DNA from 3 places in the uncultured Haliea sp. genome. Region 1 is predicted to be linked to each of the others. Evidence: predicted binding sites of a transcription regulator. Region 1 holds the regulator's gene; each other region holds the start of a gene.

The links. The regulator sigma-54, encoded in region 1, starts transcription at its own class of promoters, with help from an activator protein. The targets are predictions, from matches to a motif close to TGGCACANNNNTTGCNNT.
Region 2: AACZ17_RS09930 (putative urea ABC transporter substrate-binding protein) is a predicted target of sigma-54. The motif match lies at 2,901-2,918, and genes of this name have one in related genera.
Region 3: AACZ17_RS09875 (TorF family putative porin) is a predicted target of sigma-54. The motif match lies at 3,638-3,655, and genes of this name have one in related genera.

Annotation. Positions count from the first base shown of each region.
Region 1 covers NZ_CAXBAE010000001.1:480,994-487,214, forward strand. Annotated here, with positions in the region: gene lptC (LPS export ABC transporter periplasmic protein LptC) at 1-447, shown strand, start outside; gene lptA (lipopolysaccharide transport periplasmic protein LptA) at 428-1,006, shown strand; gene lptB (LPS export ABC transporter ATP-binding protein) at 984-1,709, shown strand; gene AACZ17_RS02250 (RNA polymerase factor sigma-54) at 1,851-3,338, shown strand; gene raiA (ribosome-associated translation inhibitor RaiA) at 3,446-3,733, shown strand; gene ptsN (PTS IIA-like nitrogen regulatory protein PtsN) at 3,742-4,200, shown strand; gene rapZ (RNase adapter RapZ) at 4,209-5,063, shown strand; gene AACZ17_RS02270 (HPr family phosphocarrier protein) at 5,066-5,335, shown strand; gene mgtE (magnesium transporter) at 5,432-6,221, shown strand, end outside.
Region 2 covers NZ_CAXBAE010000007.1:69,700-75,920, forward strand. Annotated here, with positions in the region: gene AACZ17_RS09915 (ABC transporter permease) at 1-608, opposite strand, end outside; gene AACZ17_RS09920 (fatty acid desaturase) at 681-1,694, opposite strand; gene AACZ17_RS09925 (sugar phosphate isomerase/epimerase) at 1,687-2,559, opposite strand; guanidine-I (ykkC/yxkD leader) riboswitch at 2,960-3,063, shown strand; gene AACZ17_RS09930 (putative urea ABC transporter substrate-binding protein) at 3,127-4,167, shown strand; gene AACZ17_RS09935 (ABC transporter permease subunit) at 4,227-5,045, shown strand; gene AACZ17_RS09940 (ABC transporter ATP-binding protein) at 5,045-5,821, shown strand; gene AACZ17_RS09945 (urea amidolyase associated protein UAAP1) at 5,826-6,221, shown strand, end outside.
Region 3 covers NZ_CAXBAE010000007.1:58,378-64,598, forward strand. Annotated here, with positions in the region: gene paaN (phenylacetic acid degradation protein PaaN) at 1-1,607, shown strand, start outside; gene AACZ17_RS09865 (YifB family Mg chelatase-like AAA ATPase) at 1,634-3,136, opposite strand; gene AACZ17_RS09870 (accessory factor UbiK family protein) at 3,179-3,439, opposite strand; gene AACZ17_RS09875 (TorF family putative porin) at 3,746-4,420, shown strand; gene glnK (P-II family nitrogen regulator) at 4,483-4,821, shown strand; gene AACZ17_RS09885 (ammonium transporter) at 4,854-6,125, shown strand; gene AACZ17_RS09890 (alpha/beta fold hydrolase) at 6,209-6,221, opposite strand, start outside.

The sequences.
Region 1 (6,221 bases):
GCAGATATTGTACAGACCTATCTGCTAGACTCGCGCAGCCTGACCTATGCGGAAGACGGTAACCTCGCCCATGTCATGGAGGCCGTGCGTGTGGAACATCGGGGTGACGATGAGGTCTCAGATCTGGAGCAGCCAAGGTTCTACTCGCATGACGGCAACAACCAGACCTGGTCGGCCAGTGCCACGCGCGGCCGGCTCAAGCACCGGACTGGCATACTGATATTGCGCAAAGACGTGGTGCTGACTGATGACAAGGCCGGGGGTGTTCTGGAAACCAGCGCCATGACCCTCAACCTGAAACAGCGCACCGCAAGGTCCAAGGTCCCGGTCAGGGTGACCCAGGGCAACAATGTACTTACCGCCGACGGGATGTTCGCAGACCTGAAGCGCCAAACCATACGCCTGATGCCCGGCGTGGAGGGGATCTATGTTCCGGAAGGCTCCTGAGGGGAGTCGCATTGGCCCACGTGCACTCAGCATCGGGCTTGCGGTGATCAGCCTGCTGCTGGCCAGCGCCACACAGGCGCTGCCCAGCGACCGCGAGCAGCCAATTCGAATCAGTGCTGATCAGGCCTTGCGCGATGAGCGCGAGGGCTTTACCGAATACACGGGAAACGTGCGTCTGCAACAGGGCAGCCTGCAGATCCAGGCCAACAAGCTCACCATCTTCCATGGCCGAGAGGCCGCTGACCGCATCGTGGCGGAAGGCAGCCCGGCGCGTATGCAGCAGCAGCCGGCGGCCGACAAGGCGGTTATTCACGCAGCAGCGCTCAGCATCGAGTATTTCAAATCCCAGGAGCGGGTGAAACTCAGCCGCGAAGCGCGGATTGAGCAGGACGGCTCGATTGTTACCGGCAATACCATCGATTATTTCATGGCGGAGCAGCGGGTCAGGGCCGACGCCGGTCGGCGCGAGGACGGCGGCCGGGTCGAGGTCGTCATCCCCGCCGAGGTGCTGGAAGGCGACGAACAAGAGGCGCAGCGTGGCGCAACTCAGGGCGAGTAACCTGGCCAAGGCCTACCGGGGTCGCAAGGTGGTCATCGACGTCTCGCTGGAGATTTCCAGTGGGCAGGTGGTCGGTCTGCTGGGCCCCAACGGGGCAGGTAAAACCACCTGCTTCTACATGGTGGTTGGCATTATCACGGCAGACGCCGGGCGCATCGAACTGAATGGCGAAGATATCACGTCACTGGCGATGCACGACCGGGCGCGCCGCGGGCTTGGCTACCTGCCCCAGGAGGCCTCCATTTTCCGCAAGCTGAGCGTGCAGGACAACCTGCTCGCGATTCTCGAAACGCGGCCCGACCTGGGCAAGGCCGAGCGACTGGCACACTGCGACCGGCTGCTGGAGGAGTTCCACCTGACTCACCTGCGCACCAGCCTCGGCCAGGCACTGTCCGGAGGCGAGCGGCGCCGCGTGGAAATCGCCCGCGCACTGGCGACCGAGCCCGACTTCATCCTGCTTGACGAACCCTTCGCCGGCGTGGACCCGATCTCGGTTTCCGATATCAAGGACATCATCATTCATCTGCGCAAGCGCGGCATAGGCGTGTTGATCACAGACCACAACGTCCGCGAAACCCTCGACATCTGCGAGCGTGCCTACATCGTCGGCGAGGGGCATATCATCGCCGAGGGAAATGCCCAGGAAGTGCTGGAAAACCCCCGCGTGCGCAAGGTCTATCTGGGCGAGCACTTCAGGCTTTGACGCAGGGCCTCACCCCTGCCCCGCGCCTCCACAATCCCGCAAGCAAATTTCGCGCCATTCTGTTGCGCGGCTACCTGCGCCAGCGCTACACTGGCATCACAGCCAACCCGCGGCGGTACCCGGGATGAATCCAGTACGTTGATGAAACAGTCGCTTCAACTCAAGCTTGGCCAACAGCTGACAATGACGCCGCAGCTGCAACAGGCCATCAAGCTGCTGCAGCTGAGCACCCTGGATTTGCAGCAGGAGATCCAGCAGGCGCTGGACAGTAACCCACTGCTGGAACTTGCCGAGGACGACTACGACGCCGAGGCTGAAGCCCGCGCGCTGGCGACCGAGAACAGCCAGTCCACCGGAGAAGCCACTCCGGAACAGGCAGAGCGCGACGTCGCCGCTAGCGCTGACGAATGGCAAACCGACACCCTCCCCGATGAACTCCCTGTCGACACCCAGTGGGATGACCTGCTGCCCTCCTCCTCGGCCCCCGCGAGCCAGGGAGAGGATGGGTTTGACGGCGATTTTGACGCGCGCAACAACGCCCGCGACAGTCTGCAGGACCAGCTGCTCTGGCAACTGAACCTCACTCGCCTGTCGGACACTGATCGCATCATCGCCATGGCCATTATCGATGCGACCGACGCCAACGGACGCCTGCAGAGCAGTATCGAGGATATCCATGAGTCGCTGACGCCGGATCTGGACATCGACCTCGACGAGGTCGTGGCGGTGCTGCACTGCCTGCAGCAGTTTGAGCCGGCCGGTGTCTGTACACGCGACCTGCAGGAATGCCTGCTTGTGCAGCTGCAACAGCTTCCCCCGGGTACGCCCTGCGTGGAACAGGCTCGGCTGATGATCAGCCGGCACATGGCACAACTGGGCAGCGGCGACTACAAGCAGATCATGCGTCGCATGCGCCTCAGCGAAGCCCAGCTGAAAGAGGTGCTGGACCTGATCCGCACCCTGGATCCAAACCCGGGGCAGAGCGTTGGCGAAGACACCACGGAGTATGTGGTGCCTGATGTTTTCGTGAGCAAGCGCAACGGCCGCTGGGTGGTCGAGCTCAACCCTGACATTGCGCCCAAGCTGCGCATCAATGACAGCTATGCCAGCCTGATACGTCGCGCCGACAGCAGTGCCGACAACACCTTCCTGAAGGACAACCTGCAGGAAGCCCGCTGGTTCCTGAAAAGCCTGCACAGCCGCAACGAAACACTGATGAAAGTGGCGAGCAAGATCGTGGAACACCAGCGCAATTTCCTTGAGTATGGCGAAGAGGCCATGAAGCCGTTGGTGCTGCATGACATTGCGGACGCCATCGAGATGCACGAATCGACCATATCCCGCGCCACAACACGCAAGTACATGCACACGCCGAGGGGTATTTTCGAACTGAAATATTTCTTCTCCAGCCACGTGGGCACCACTGAAGGTGGCGAGGCCTCTTCCACCGCGATCAAGGCGCTGATTCGCAAGCTGGTGGCGGCGGAAAACCCGCGCAAACCGCTCAGCGACAGCAAGATTGCCGCCGTGCTGGAGGAGCAGGGTCTGCAGGTGGCGCGCCGCACGGTGGCGAAATATCGCGAGATGTTGATGATCCCGCCCTCCAATGAGCGCAAGAGATTGGTCTAGACTATCAGTGTACTGCCCGGCAGTACGTGGTCAGGTTGCCGCCGGCAGAGCGCGGCACACCGGTTCCGGGCGACAAGCCCGGCTTTCATGAGAAGAAGGAGTCAGGTATGCAATTGAACGTCAGCGGACACCACGTAGAGGTTACCCATGCGCTGCGTGAATATGTGGAGAGTAAGTTCGAGCGCCTGCAGCGACATTTCGACCAGATAACCAATACCGAAGTCACCCTGATTGTGGAAAAAATGGTGCAGAAGGCCGAGGCCAACGTGCACATTTCAGGCGCGGACATCTTTGCCGCAGCGGAGTCAGAGGACATGTATGCAGCGATTGACGCACTGGCCGACAAGCTCGACCGCCAGCTCATCAAACACAAGGAAAAGGCGCGAGCCCGTTAGGAACTTTCATGCACGTTCTTTCTGAACTGCTGACGCCGGGGCGCACGGTCTGCCGTGCCCCCGGCAGCAGTAAAAAAAGGCTCTTTGAAACGCTGGCCAGTGTGGTCAGCGACACCAGTCCGGAGCTTGCCGAGGCGGATATCTTCGCCCAGCTCATCGCGCGCGAGCGCCTGGGCAGTACCGGTCTGGGTGCCGGTATTGCCATCCCGCATTGCCGCATCGCCAATTGCAGTCAGCCCATCGGCTGCCTGGTCACACTGGAGGAGCCGATTGACTTTGACGCACCGGACGACCTGCCGGTGGATATCCTGTTTGTGCTTCTGGTGCCTGAAGAGGCCCACCAGGCCCACCTCGACATACTGGCGCGCATCGCCCGCCTGTTCAGCCAGTCCAGCTTCTGCGACGCATTGCGCGATGCCCCCGACAGTGCCACGCTGTTCCGGCGGGCGACCGAGTGGCAGGCCTGACCCGCGCCATGCACCTGGTGATCATTTCAGGCCGCTCCGGGTCGGGCAAAAGTACCGCCCTGCATCAGCTGGAGGACGAGGGCTTTTACTGTATCGACAACCTCCCTGCCGCCCTGCTGCCCGCCCTGGTCGATGAGGCCAGCCGCCCGGGATTTGAGCATTTCCGCGGCGCCGCGGTGTGCATTGATGCACGCAATGCCTGGCGCAATCTCGAGGACTTCAACGCCATCGTCGACGCGTTACCGGACAGTGTGAACAGCGAGATCCTGTTTCTGGACGCGCAGGACAGCGTGCTCATCAAGCGCTTCAGCGAAACCCGGCGCAAACACCCCCTGAGTGGCGAACAGATGCCTTTGGCAGAAGCCATCGAGCGCGAGCGCGAGTTGCTTGAACCCATCGCCAGCGCCGCCGCGCTGGTACTGGACACCAGCCAGCTGACCATCTACGAACTGCGGGATGCCGTACGGCAGCGACTGATCGGCGAGAGCTCGGGCAGCATGTCAGTGCTGATCCAGTCCTTTGGCTTCAAACGCGGCGTGCCCACGGATGCCGACCTGGTGTTCGACGTGCGCATGCTGCCCAACCCCCACTGGGTGAAAGAACTGCGTCTGCAGAATGGACTGGACACGGAAGTGCAGGACTTCCTCGAAGCACAGCCGATGACCGGCGAGCTGTTCGAGAGCATTTGTGACTACCTGGATCGCTGGCTGCCGCAGTACCGGGACAGCAACCGCAGCTACATGACGGTGGCGATCGGTTGTACCGGTGGTCAACATCGGTCAGTATATCTTGCGGCCAGGCTCTACCGGCACTACAAGGAGCGGTACCCGCAGGTTCATATTCGCCACCGGGAACTGCAGTAACCGTGATTCAAGCGCAACTCACCATCATCAACAAACTCGGCTTGCATGCACGCGCCGCCGCCAAGTTCGTGAGCTGTACTGCGGCCTACAGCAGCACTGTACGGGCGGGCCGCAATGGCGAGATGGTCGACGGCAAAAGCATCATGTCCATCATGATGCTGGCGGCAGGGCAAGGCACCGTGCTCGACATCGAGGTCGATGGCCACGACGAGGAAGCTGCCCTGGAGGCATTGCGCACGCTGGTCGAAAACCGGTTTGATGAAGGTGAATAGGTCACACTGACCCCCCGCCACATTGTTACGCCCGGCGCTTTGCCGGATAATCTGCGCTGCATTGCCACCAGCACCTTTTCCGCGGACCCGTAAGCCATGGCGCAGCCCTCATCATCACAGGCAAGACTCGAACGCCTGTCCCAGGCACTGGGGAGTGGCACGTTCGCTGACGTCAAACGCATGCTCAATGGACTGCCTGCTGCCGATGTCGCCCACCTGCTGGAGTCTTCGCCGCCCAAATTCCGCCACATCCTGTGGCAGATGGTGGAACTGGAGAACGAAGGCGACGTCATCAATGAGCTCGGCGACGAGCTCCGGGTGCATTTCCTCAGCGACATGGATGCGGCGGAAGTCGCGCAGATTACCGAACACCTGCAGGACGACGACCTCGCCGACATCCTGCAACAGCTCCCGGACCGGATAACGCGCGAAGTTCTCGACTCGATGGACCACCGGGACCGCGCCCGCCTGGAACAGGTCATGAACTATCCGGACGACACTGCCGGCGGCCTGATGAGCACGGACACCATCACCATCCGCCCGCCCCTGACGCTGGATGTGGTGCTGCGCTACCTGCGCCGGCACACCGAGATACCCGCCATGACCGACAATCTGATTGTCGTCAATCGCAATGACCAGTTTATCGGCCTGCTGCCGCTAAACACGCTGCTGGTGTCCGACCCCTCGGCCACTGTGCGGGAAATGATGCTCACCGATGTTCCGCCGATTCCCGCCTCCATGCCGGACGATGAAGTGGCGCGCCTGTTCGAGCGCAATGACTGGGTCTCGGCCCCGGTAGTGGACGATGACGGACGTCTGCTCGGCCGTATCACCATTGACGACGTGGTCGACGTGATCCGCGAAGACGCCGATCACTCGCTGACGT
Region 2 (6,221 bases), on a different contig from region 1:
CGCATCATCATGGCGCCAATGCCATCGGTGGCGGCGACGATTTCGGCGATTACCAGATACGTCCAGCTCACCGCCAGCATCTGTCGCAGCACATCCAGATAGCCTGGCAGGCTGGCCCTGAACGTGACCGAAAGCAGAATCTGGGGCGCGCGCAGGCCGAGGGTGCGGGCGGTTTCGATGTATACCCTGGGCACCTGGCGGGTAACGTCGGCGAGCATGATGATGAGGAAAAACAGCACGCCGATCACCAACAGGGCGATTTTCTGCTCGTCCCCGGTGCCCAGCCACATCAGTAACAGTGGGATGAACGCCGGTGCCGGCAGGTAGCGGAAGGCGCTGGCTACCGGGCCCAGTACGCGATCGATGGGACGGTAGGCGCCCATCAGCAGACCCAGCGGCAGGGCAATCGCCACGGCGATGCCGAAACTGAGCAGAATGCGCTTCACGCTCGCCCAGATATCGCTGGCAAAATCCTTCTCCACCAGTAATTCATACAAACTGGTAAACACTTTTTCCGGCCCGGGAAACAGGCGCGGTGGCGCGATCTCGGCATGCGCGGCAAGCCACCAGCCGCCGATGAACAGCGCCCAGCCCAGAATGCCCAGCACAGTTCGGGAGCCGGCGACGGCAGCGACTCTGCGGGCGGAACTGAATAGCGGGTTGGCCTGATGCATCGCGATCTAGAACGCCGTCAGGAAGCTGAGCGCGTCGACACCGACCGCGCGCCCCTCGTTGAGTGAGGTCTTTACCTCATCGGCGCCGTATTCTTCAGCGTAAATGCGTGCCACCCGGTGTTTGTGAAAGGCACGCGCCTGCGGCACAAAACCCAGTGTCTGTGCCTCGACGTCGGGCTGCATGCTGCGATGCAGCTCTGGCAGGCGGTACCAGCCCAGCGTGGGCTTCTCGTGGTGTGCATTGTGATAGCAGAAATTGAGCACCAGCAGGTTGATGGCGGGAAAGCGGTGTGACAGGAGGTTGCTGTAGGTGTTGCGCTGTTCGTACTTGGCATCACCCTTGTGGGGAAACACTGTATCCGGGTCGTCGAGATTAAAGATCACCTCGTAGTTGTGCTGGTAGCAATCCATGAAGCGCAGGGCAGTGAGCAGCAACAGCTGCGCCAGCGCGTACAGCAGGAAGGCAACGGGGCTGATGAACAGTACCAGCCCGAGCAGTGCACCACGAACCAGCAATACGCGCAGCACACGACCGCGTTGAGCGCGTTTGGACTCGATCACCCAGGGTGCGAGGACCAGCATGGTGTGCATCATGATTTCAACGGCGGGTATGTAGGCCCATTCCGCGGCATGCACCAGCCTCGCGAGGCCGGGGTGGCGTTTCAGGAAGCTGCGGTAGTCCCACACCACGGGGTCGTAGTTGTCGACATGGTGGCGCATGTGCTTGTAGCGGATATCCTCAAAGCGCCCGTAGCAGCTGCCGGTTATCCAGTTGAGAACCTTGCCCAGTGCCGCGTTGGTCTTCGCCGACATGAACACCGCGTTGTGTCCGCAATCGTGCAGCAGGTAGGCGGCGATCAGCATGCTGTGTGCCAGCACGACAACGCCCAGCGCGTTGACCGCCGCACTGGGCTGGAACAGCGCCGCCCAGCCGCCTGTATAGGTCAGTGCAATATAGGCGAGCACCAGCAGCGTGTAGTGCGCGCCCGCGGGGTCGCGCAGTTTGAGAGCGTCACGCATGACGGGCCTCCTTGGTGGCGTTGGCATGCGACCAGCGCGCGAAGTGCCTTTGCTCCTCGGCGCCAATCCAGCGGTTGAGTTCCCAGAGGTCTGCGATGGGGGCGTTGGTAAACGGCAGGTGGTGCAGATAGCCATCGGGCCCGAATTCCGGCGTCAGTGTTGTTTCGCTGTAGCCCCGCGCCTGCTGCGCCTGCCAGATGGCCTCCCAGCAGCGCTGGTGACTGGCCAGTGCGTCGGCATACTCGGGTGCGCCGGGGTGGGGCACCTGGGGCCCCTGGTCATAACCGATGCGCCCGTGAATGTGGTGTGCGTGTTGCGCGGCCAGGGTGACGGCGTCCCACTCACTGTCCATCAGGCGTTCGCAGACGACCACCCAATGGCTGAAGTCACAGGTGATTTTCAGTGCCGGCAGCGCCTGCAGAATCGCCACAGTGTTCCAGGGGCAATAGAAGCTGCGTCCACGGTGTGTCTCGAAGGAGCAGAGCACATCGTGCCGGTCGGCGATATCCATGGCCGCCCTGAAGAAGTCCACGCTGTCCTGAACGGGCCAGGCATCGCAGCCGCCCATCACGTTGATAAAGCGTGGCGCGAGAGGTTTGCCCAGCACAATCTGTGCCTCCAGGTCCTCGAGGTGTTCGCTGACGCTGGCGTCTCGCCGGGGAACGTAGGAGCCCGCGGTGCAGATTTCCTGGATCCACTCCAGCTCATGTGTCTGCAGCGCACTGGCGAGTTGCTCGAGGTGCCCGGGCGCGCTGTGTATTGCCGGCGCCTCTAAGCCGGCACACCCTGCAGTGCGGGCGAGCAGGGCGCCCTGGTCGATGCTGCCTGTGTGGCCCCACAGGGTTTTAAAGGTGCGTAATTGCATGATCTGATCCTGGATAGCGTGCTCTATACCGAGGAGCAACTTCCATGCCAAGATGTATGTATAATCACAACCTATTGAAAAATAATAAAAAATACCGGATCGGTAAAGATTGACTCGGGTGTGTCGCGGGGCGATGCACCGCGAGGTGTGCATCCCGCGTCCTTTTTGGTGCAGGTCGCGGCGGTGGCGGCGAGCGGCGTTCGGGGTCACTCCGTCCGCCAGCCCGGGCGCCCTGGCGCGATGCACCAGAATGGCGCAGGGCATGCATTTGGTGCATTTTCCGGTGCAGCGTACCGCGCTCAGGGTCGCAGTGTGGCCGCTGTCGGCGGGATTGACGGTTCTGGCATGGTTCCTGCTTTGCCTTACCTGTCCGTACTCCTGACATGACGTGACATGAAAACCAATAGAGCGCTAGGGTTCCGACCACTGTACCGGTGGTGACTGGTCCGAGAGCACTCGACCTTTCGGTGAAGGGTTACACGGCGGGATAAAAGCCCGGGAGAACTGAAGGCGAAATGCCGGGGGTACTCTGTGATCAACCGACCCAACCCGACTGAGAGGTACACCATGAAGCGATTTACCCTATTCCTGCTCCTTGTGATGTTGTCGTCAACGGCATCGGCCCGCGACAGCTTCAAGATCTGCTGGTCGATCTACGTCGGCTGGGTACCCTGGGCCTACGGTGCCGAACAGGGCATCGTGAAGAAGTGGGCCGACAAATACGGCATCAATATCGAAGTGGTGCAGATCAACGACTACATCGAATCCATCAACCAGTACAGCATGGGCGAGTTCGATGCCTGCACCATGACGAACATGGATGCGCTGACCATTCCGGCGGCGGGCGGTGTGGACAGCACGGCGCTGATCGTCGGCGACTTTTCCAACGGCAATGACGGTATCGTGCTCAAAGGCAAGGACTCAATGGCGGACATCAAGGGGCAGACCGTGAATCTGGTCGAGCTAAGCGTGTCCCACTATCTGCTGGCCCGCGGCCTGGAAAGCGTGGGTCTTACCGAGCGCGATGTCCAGGTGGTGAACACCTCGGACGCCGATATGGTGGCGGTCTATGCGACACCCGGTGTGACGGCAGTCGCGACCTGGAATCCCCTGTTGAGTGAAGTGGCCGCCATGCCAGACAGCCACCTCGTATTCGACTCCTCCCAGATCCCCGGCGAGGTGATCGACCTGTTGATCATCAACACCGAGACGCTGGCGGCCTACCCGGCGCTGGGCAAGGCGCTGACCGGGGCGTGGTACGAAATCATGGCACACATGAACGGTGGCGATGAGCGCGCGACCGCCGCCAAGACCTTCCTGGCGGAACTGTCCGGTACCGACCTTGCAGGTTTTGAGTCGCAACTGGCCAGCACCGAAATGTTCTACACCCCGGCGGAAGCGCTGGCCCTGACCAACAGCGAGCAGGTGAAGGCCACCATGCAGACGGTGGCGGAGTTCTCGCACAAACACGGCTTGCTGGGTGAGGGCGCGCCTGGTGCCACGTTCATCGGTGTGGAGACACCCGCGGGCGTCTACGGTGATAGCAATAACATCAAGCTGCGTTTTGATCCGACCTACATGCAAATGGCCCTGGACGGCGAACTCTAGGCCCACGGCAGGGCACGGGAGCGTTGCTCTCCCGTGCTCCACCCCATCAAGGATTGATCATGAAACGCCTGATTAACCAGACACCTGCGCCGATGCTGCGCGTGCTGCTTACCCTGTTGCCTTTTGTGGCACTGGTGCTGCTGTACATGCTGGCTTCGGATGCCCGATTGGCGGAAAACCCCGCAGACAAACTGCTGCCCAGCTTCGCGCAGATCGGCGATGCCATACAGCGCATGGCCTTCGAGCCGAGCAAGCGCAGCGGTGACTACCTGCTCTGGGAGGACACGCTGAGCAGCCTTACCCGGCTTGGGCTGGGGGTGGTGATCGCGGCGGTGATCGGCCTTGCACTGGGATTGTTCACCGGTGCCCTGCCGCTGGTGGCAGCGACGGCGAGTCCCCTGCTGACCGTGGTGTCGCTGATTCCCCCGCTGGCGATTCTTCCCGTCCTGTTCATCGTGTTTGGTCTGGGTGAATTGTCGAAGGTGGCCTTGATCGCCATTGGCATCACACCGTTCATTGCCCGCGACATACAGCGGCGCACGCAGGAGATACCCTCGGAGCAGCTGGTCAAGGCGCAAACTCTGGGAGCGAATACCAGTCAGATCATCTGCCGGGTGCTGTTACCGCAGCTGATGCCGCGACTGGTCGACGCAGTGCGTCTTTCGCTGGGCGCCGGCTGGCTGTTTCTCATTGCCGCCGAAGCGATTGCCGCGACCGAGGGCCTGGGCTATCGCATCTTTCTGGTGCGCCGCTACATGGCGATGGACGTTATCCTGCCCTATGTAGCCTGGATCACCCTGCTGGCGTTTGTGATTGATGCGCTGCTGGCAGCCCTCAGCCGTCGCCTGTTTCCGTGGCATCACCAGGGGGCCCACTGATGATTGAAGCGCGCAATCTGTGGAAGAAGTACGGTGACAAAGTGGTGCTGGAGCGCGTCAACCTGCGGGTTGAGGAAGGAGAGTTCATCACCCTGGTGGGCACCTCGGGATGCGGTAAAAGCACCTTCCTGAACATGCTGCTGGGCACCGAGCCCGTCAGCAGCGGTGAGTTACTGCTGCACGGCAAGCCCGTACCCGGCGAACCGGGCCCGGACCGGGGCATCGTGTTCCAGCAGTACTCCGTGTTCCCGCATATGACGGTTTTGCAGAACGTGATGGCTGCTCGCGGTTTCTCCCGCCGCAATCTTACCGGCGCACTGTTTGGCAGCGCGCGCCGCGCGGCGCGGGAGGAGGCCCTGGCCCTGCTCGAGGAAGTGGGTCTGTCCCACGCGCAGGGGCAGTATCCCGCCGAGCTCTCCGGTGGCATGCGCCAGCGTCTCGCCATCGCCCAGGCGCTGCTTGGCCGCCCCGGTATTCTCCTTCTCGACGAGCCGTTCGGTGCCCTGGACCCCGGTATCCGGGCCGACATGCACGACCTCGTGCTGCGCCTCTGGCGCCAGTACCGGCTCACGGTGTTCATGGTCACCCACGATCTCAAGGAGGGTTTCTACCTGGGTACCCGGCTCTGGGTATTCGACAAGACACGACACGATCCCCAGGCACCCGACGCCTATGGCGCGACCATCACCTACGACTTGCCGGTAGGCAAGATTGACCGGGACACCCTGTCTGACATTGATCGCGACCTGGCGCGCACGGCAACAGAAACGGAATGACATCATGAACGCTTGCGAGTATGAAACCGAAATCGCTCCCGGTGGCCACTGGTCACTGCGCCTGCGCAGGGGGACAGCAATGCGGCTTACCGACAGCCGCGGCGACGCCAATCTGGGGATGCTGTTTTACAACCCCGAAAACCTGCAGGAGCGCTACAACGCACCCGACACGCTTAAATGCCAGCACACCTTCAAGCTCACCCGGGGGCATTGCCTGTATTCGGATATGGGCCGCATTTTTGCCTCCATTGTGGAGGACTCCCTGGGGTGGCATGAGACGGTATGCGGCAATTCCCGTGCCGAACATGTCGCGCAACAGTGGGGCGGCCGCGATTACCAGGGCGATCGCAACGACTGGCACCAGAATGGCCACGATGCGTTTCTTGTCGAACTCGCCAAG
Region 3 (6,221 bases), on a different contig from region 1:
CGGAAAACCCCAGCAGCAAGATCCACGGAGAGGAAAAGCCTGCCGCTGGTCAGGCGCGTTTCGAGGCCCTGCTGGGCAAGGATTTCCCGCTGTCACAGCCGGCTGAGGCGGGCCGGGTGGGTGAGGAGGTGTCTCCCTACACCGGCGAGCCGCTGGGCGTGCGTTATCCCAGGGTGGACCCTGCCGCGCTGTTCCCCGCGATCAACGCCGCGCGCCCCGCCTGGGCGGCAGCGACGCCTGAAGCGCGCGTGGGCGTGTGCCTGGAAATCTTGCAGCGCTGCGGCGAACAGCTGTTTGAAAATGCGCATGCCACCATGCACACCTCAGGCCAGTCCTATGTCATGGCATTTGCGGGCAGCGGCGCCAATGCGCTGGACCGCGGTCTGGAGGCTTTGGCCTACGCCCACAAGGCCATGCAGGATGTGCCGGCCACTGCGTACTGGGAGCGACAGTTCGGTCGCGACGGTGTCGCCAGCCTCAGCAAGCGCTACCGTCTGGTGCCCCGCGGCGTGGGTGTGGTGATCTGTTGTGCCACGTTTCCGCTGTGGAATACCTACCCGGCTCTGTGCGCATCCCTGGCCACGGGTAACCCGGTGGTGTTGAAGCCCCACCCGGCTGCAACGCTGCCGGTCGCCATGGTGGCACGTGTCTGCCGCGAGGTGCTGGCAGAGGCGGGTTTCGATCCCAATCTGGTGACGCTGGCGGCGGATACCCGCGCCGAACCCGCCACCCTGCCGCTGATCCAGCATCCGGACACCGCCATTATCGACTTTACCGGAAGTCCGCGTTTCGGCAGCTGGCTGGAGCAGAACTGCCCGGGGAAGCAGGTGTACACGGAAACCGCGGGCTGCAATTCGGTGGTGCTGGAGTCTACCGATGACCTGGCGGCAACGGCGCGGGCCATCGCCCACTCCCTCTGCCAGGCCTCGGCCCAGATGTGCACCAGCGTGCAGAATATTCACATACCGGCCACGGGGGTGCGCGTGGCCGGTCACTCCATACCGCACGCCGAGGTTGCTGCTGCAATCTGTGATGCGGTGGACGGCTGGTTGGCCGACCCGCGCGCTGCAGCGACGCTCTGTGGCACGTTGTTTGACCCGGCGGTGCAAGCCAATGTCGATCGCTATCGCGGGCTGGCCAAAGCGCAGCAGCGCATCCTGCGCGACTCGGCCCCCTATGCAAACCCGGGGTACCCGGCCGCACGTACGGCGACGCCGCTGGTCATTGCTGCCACCGAGGCGGATCGTGACTGGTACCGGGAAGAGGTGTTCGGGCCGGTGTCGTTCATCATTGCCAATGCCGATGCGCACGCCTGTCTGCAGGATGCCACCGGCAATGCCCGCGACTGTGGTGCGATCACCTCCCATGTGTACTCGACGGACCCGGCATTCCTCGCCGAGGCTGTGGACGCCTATCACGCTGCGGGCGCGTCCGTGGCCTGCAACCTCACCGGCATGCCGATCAATTTTGCCGCCGCCTACTCAGACTTTCATGTCACCGGCCTGAACCCGGCAGGTAACGCCTGCCTCGCGGATCTGGCGTTTGTCAGCAACCGCTTCCGTATTGTGCAAAGTAAATTCATGGGGCCAGCGCCAGGCGGCGCCTGAGCGAGCGCAGGGCAGGAGGGCCCCGCTCACGGCAACGGCATGGGCTCGCGGAAGGCGAGTGCCTCGGTGACGTGCTGCAGGTCGATACAGTCGGCACCCTCCATATCCGCCAGTGTCTGCGCCACGCGCAGGCTGCGGTGCAGGCCTCGCCCCGAAAGCTGCAGCGCATCGGCCGCTTGCTCGAGCTGTTGGCGTGCTGCGGGCCGCATCACGCACTGTGTCGCCAGAGCCTGTGCCGACAGCGCGGCGTTGTTGCACCCCTGGCGTGCCTGCTGCCGTTGTCGGGCCGCCAGCACACGTTCCCGCACGGCGGCTGACGATTCCCCTTTCGCTTGTGTTTCCAGCAGTAGGCGCGCCGGCAGTCGTTGCATGCTGACATGCAGATCGATACGGTCGAGCAGTGGACCTGACAGTCGGTGCCGGTAGCGCTGGATGTGCTCGCTGGTGCAGCGGCAGCTGTGCTCCGGGTCGCCATAGTAGCCGCAGGGGCAGGGGTTCATTGCCCCGATCAGTTGAAACCGCGCGGGATAGGTGAATTTGTGTGCAGCGCGGGACAGCGTGACGGCGCCGGCCTCCAGGGGCTCGCGCAGCATTTCCAGCGCCTGGCGGCTGAATTCCGGCAGTTCGTCGAGAAACAGAACACCGCCATGGGCAAGGCTGGCCTCGCCCGGCCGTGGTCGCGCGCCGCCGCCAATGAGTGCCGCGGCGCTGGCACTGTGGTGCGGGTGGCGAAAGGGCCGCCGCCAGAGGTGTTCCACGCTGGTGCTGTCGTGAAAGCTGTGCAGGGCCGCGCAGGTTAGGGCCTCCTGCGTGTCCGGCGGAGGCAGGAGGCCGGGTAAACGGCTCGCCAACAGGGTTTTTCCCGTACCGGGTGGCCCCACCAGGAGCAGATTGTGATTGCCAGAGGCCGCTATTTCGAGCGCGCGCCGCGCCAGCGCCTGCCCGGCGACGTCCGCCAGGTCGGGGTAGGGCATCGCCGGTTGCGGCTGTGGCTCGTGTTCCTGTACTGACAGTCTGTGGCGGCCGTTGAGGTGGGCACACAGCGTGAGCAGGTCCTCTGCGGCGATGATACGGCTCCCGGGGACGGCGGCGGCCAGCGCAGCACTCGCCGCCGGGGTGACCAGGGCGCGATCTGCCGCGCTGCAGGCAAGCGCAGCAGGGATGATGCCCGGCACCGGGCGCACGGCACCGGTCAGGGCCAGCTCTCCAATAAATTCGTGGGCGGTCAGAGCAGCCGCTGGCAACTGCCCGGAAGCCGCAAGAATACCCAGCGCGATGGGCAGATCGAAGCGCCCACCCTCCTTGGGCAGGTCAGCCGGCGCAAGGTTCACGGTAATACGGCGATCCGGAAACTCGAAATGGGCTTGTTGCAGTGCACAACGCACCCGGTCGCGGCTCTCCCGGACAGCGGTTTCCGGTAGTCCGACAATCTGGAAAGCCGGCAGCCCGTTGCCCAGGTGGGTTTCCACCTGGACCAGGGGGGCTTCAATGCCTACTGCAGCGCGGCTGTAAACAACAGACAGTTCCATGGCTCATCCTTGAGCACAGAGCCTCTCCGGTGAGTGGAGAGGTCAGGTTTGGGGTTTCAGCGACTCGAACTCTCGCGTCAGGGCCTCCAGTTCAGCTTCCAACTCGGCGACCCTGGCCCGGGTGCGGGCCAGTATCGCGGCCTGCGCGTCAAACTCCTCGCGGCTGACAACGTCCAGTTTGCCCAATGCGGACTGCGCCAGGGCGCGCGCGCCCCTGTCGACTTCCGCGCGCAGGCCCGGACTGCCGACCAGGGCCGACATCTGCTGCAGTACTTCACTGATCGGCGGTGGTTTCAGGGCCATAATGCGCATTTCCTCTGCCAGACAGGACAGGTCGCAGTGTAGAGGAATTGCAAAACGGCGCACAGATCATCTTGGTGCACCAATAGGGTGCGGTGCATCCTAATGGTGCGCGTCGCTGCCGTTGACCCCTGGCGGAAATCGCGTGCAGCGAGCCCCAAAATCCCTTAACGCTTTGTAAATAATGGTTTTTTTTCTGGTTGGCACAGCACCTGCAAAGACCGGGGTGCAAACGCGAATTATGCAGAGCAAAAAAGTTCCGTGCCTGGCACAGATTTTTTTTGACTGCCAAACCAAGGAGAACCACACATGCTGCACAAAAAACTGCTTCCCGCTTCTGTCGCCGCCGTCCTGTTCGCAGGCGCTGTTTCTGCCCAGGCAGAGATCTCCGGCAACGTGACCCTCGCCACGGATTACGTGTTCCGCGGTATCTCGCAGACTGACGAGAAAGGCGCCATCCAGGGCGGCTTCGACTGGTCGGGTGATTCCGGCCTGTACGCCGGCATCTGGGCCTCCAACGTCGCCTTCGGTGGTGCTACCACCGAGATGGATTATTACTTCGGCTACGCCGGTGAAACCGACGGCGGCTTCGGCTACGACGTGGGCTTCTTCTACTTCGATTACGAGGGTGAGTCTTCCCTCGACTACATCGAATACGCCCTGGGCCTGAGCTACGCCGACTTCAGCGTTGGCTTTGTGTACTCAGACGAGTTTGGTGACGGCGGCCCCGAGTACATGTACTACTCCGCCGGCTACTCCCTGAGCCTGACCGACGTTCTCACCGTCGACTTCAACATCGGCTTCACCGACACCGACCAGGACGACTACTGGGAAGATGGCGCCGACAGCTACACGGATTACGGCGTGACCTTCGGTTACAGCGCCATGGAGCTGGACTTCGCGCTGGCCCTGATCGGAACGGATCTTGACGATGTGGACGCTGCGGATGATCGCATCGTGTTCTCCATCTCGAAGAGCCTCTAAGCGTTTCGGGACTGAAACCTACGGCGCCCTGCGGGGCGCCCTGCTGATACCTGGAGACTGACATGAAATTAATAACGGCTATCGTCAAGCCATTCAAACTGGACGACGTGCGCGAGGCACTTTCCGAGATCGGTGTGCAGGGCATCACCGTCACCGAGGTGAAGGGCTTCGGGCGCCAGAAGGGGCACACCGAGTTGTACCGGGGTGCGGAGTATGTCGTGGACTTCCTGCCCAAGGTGAAGATTGAAGTGGCTGTTGCCGAAGGGCTGGCTGACAAGACCATCGAAGCCATCACCCGGGCCGCCAACACCGGCAAGATCGGTGACGGCAAGGTGTTCGTGTCCACGCTGGAGCAGGTGATTCGTATTCGTACCGGCGAGACCGGCGAAGACGCCATCTAAATCCACCGAGACTAACTACGAGAGTGATTCCCATGGAAAACCAGATATTTGAATTACAGTACGCGATGGACACCTTTTATTTCCTGGTGTGCGGCGCCCTCGTGATGTGGATGGCGGCCGGCTTCGCGATGTTGGAGGCGGGCCTGGTGCGCGCCAAGAACACGACGGAAATCCTGACCAAGAACGTGGCCCTGTACGCCATTGCGTGCACCATGTACCTGATCTGCGGTTACCAGTTCATGTACGACGGCGGCTTCTTCCTGTCCGGTGTGACCACCGTGGCGCAGATGGATGATGCGGCGGTGGCAGCGGTGCTGGCGGACTCCGCGGAAGCCGGTTTCGGTGGCGACTCGGTGTACTCCGGCGCATCCGACTTCTTCTTCCAGGTGGTGTTTGTCGCCACGGCCATGTCGATTGTGTCCGGTGCAGTTGCCGAACGCATGAAACTGTGGGCGTTCCTGGCCTTTGCCGTTGTCATGACCGGCTTCATCTACCCCATCGAGGGCGGCTGGACCTGGGGTGGCAAGGCGGTTCCGTTCATCGGTGAGCTGTCCTACAGCGACTACGCCGGCTCCGGTATCGTGCACCTTGCTGGTGCGGCTGCGGCGCTTGCGGGTGTTCTGCTGCTCGGTCCGCGCAAGGGTAAATACGCTGCTGACGGTTCCGTCAAGGCCATTCCGGGCGCCAACATGCCGCTGGCCACGCTGGGTACCTTCATCCTCTGGATGGGCTGGTTCGGCTTCAACGGCGGCTCCACGCTCAAGCTGGGTGGCATTGCCGTGGCCAACGAAGTGGCCAACGTGTTCCTGAACACCAACGCTGCGGCTGCCGGTGGTCTGATTGCGGCCCTGCTGCTGTCACGCCTGATCTTCGGTAAAGCCGACCTGACCATGGCCTTGAACGGTGCGCTGGCTGGCCTGGTAGCGATTACGGCTGAGCCCGCAGATCCCACGCCGATGCTGGCGATGATCATCGGTGCGATTGGTGGTGTGATCGTTGTGTTCAGCATCGTTGCCATGGACAAAGTGAAAATCGACGATCCGGTCGGCGCCATCTCCGTGCACGGCGTCGTCGGTATCTGGGGTATCTTCGCGGTCCTGCTGTCTGACCCCGATGCCACCTTCATGGGTCAGCTCGTCGGCACCCTGGTGATCTTTGTCTGGGTCTTCGGCGCCAGCCTGATCACCTGGGCCATCCTCAAGGCGGTCATGGGTGTGCGTGTCAGCGAAGAGGAAGAGTACGAAGGTGTCGACCTCTCCGAATGTGGTATGGAAGCCTATCCGGAGTTTGTGGCACAGAAGTGAGCAACAGCTTGCGGGCGCATTGATGCAATGCGTGTTTGGGGGCCTTCGGGCCCCCTTTTTTATGGCCGCTTTTTGCGTTGCGCTCAGGCGCTGGCG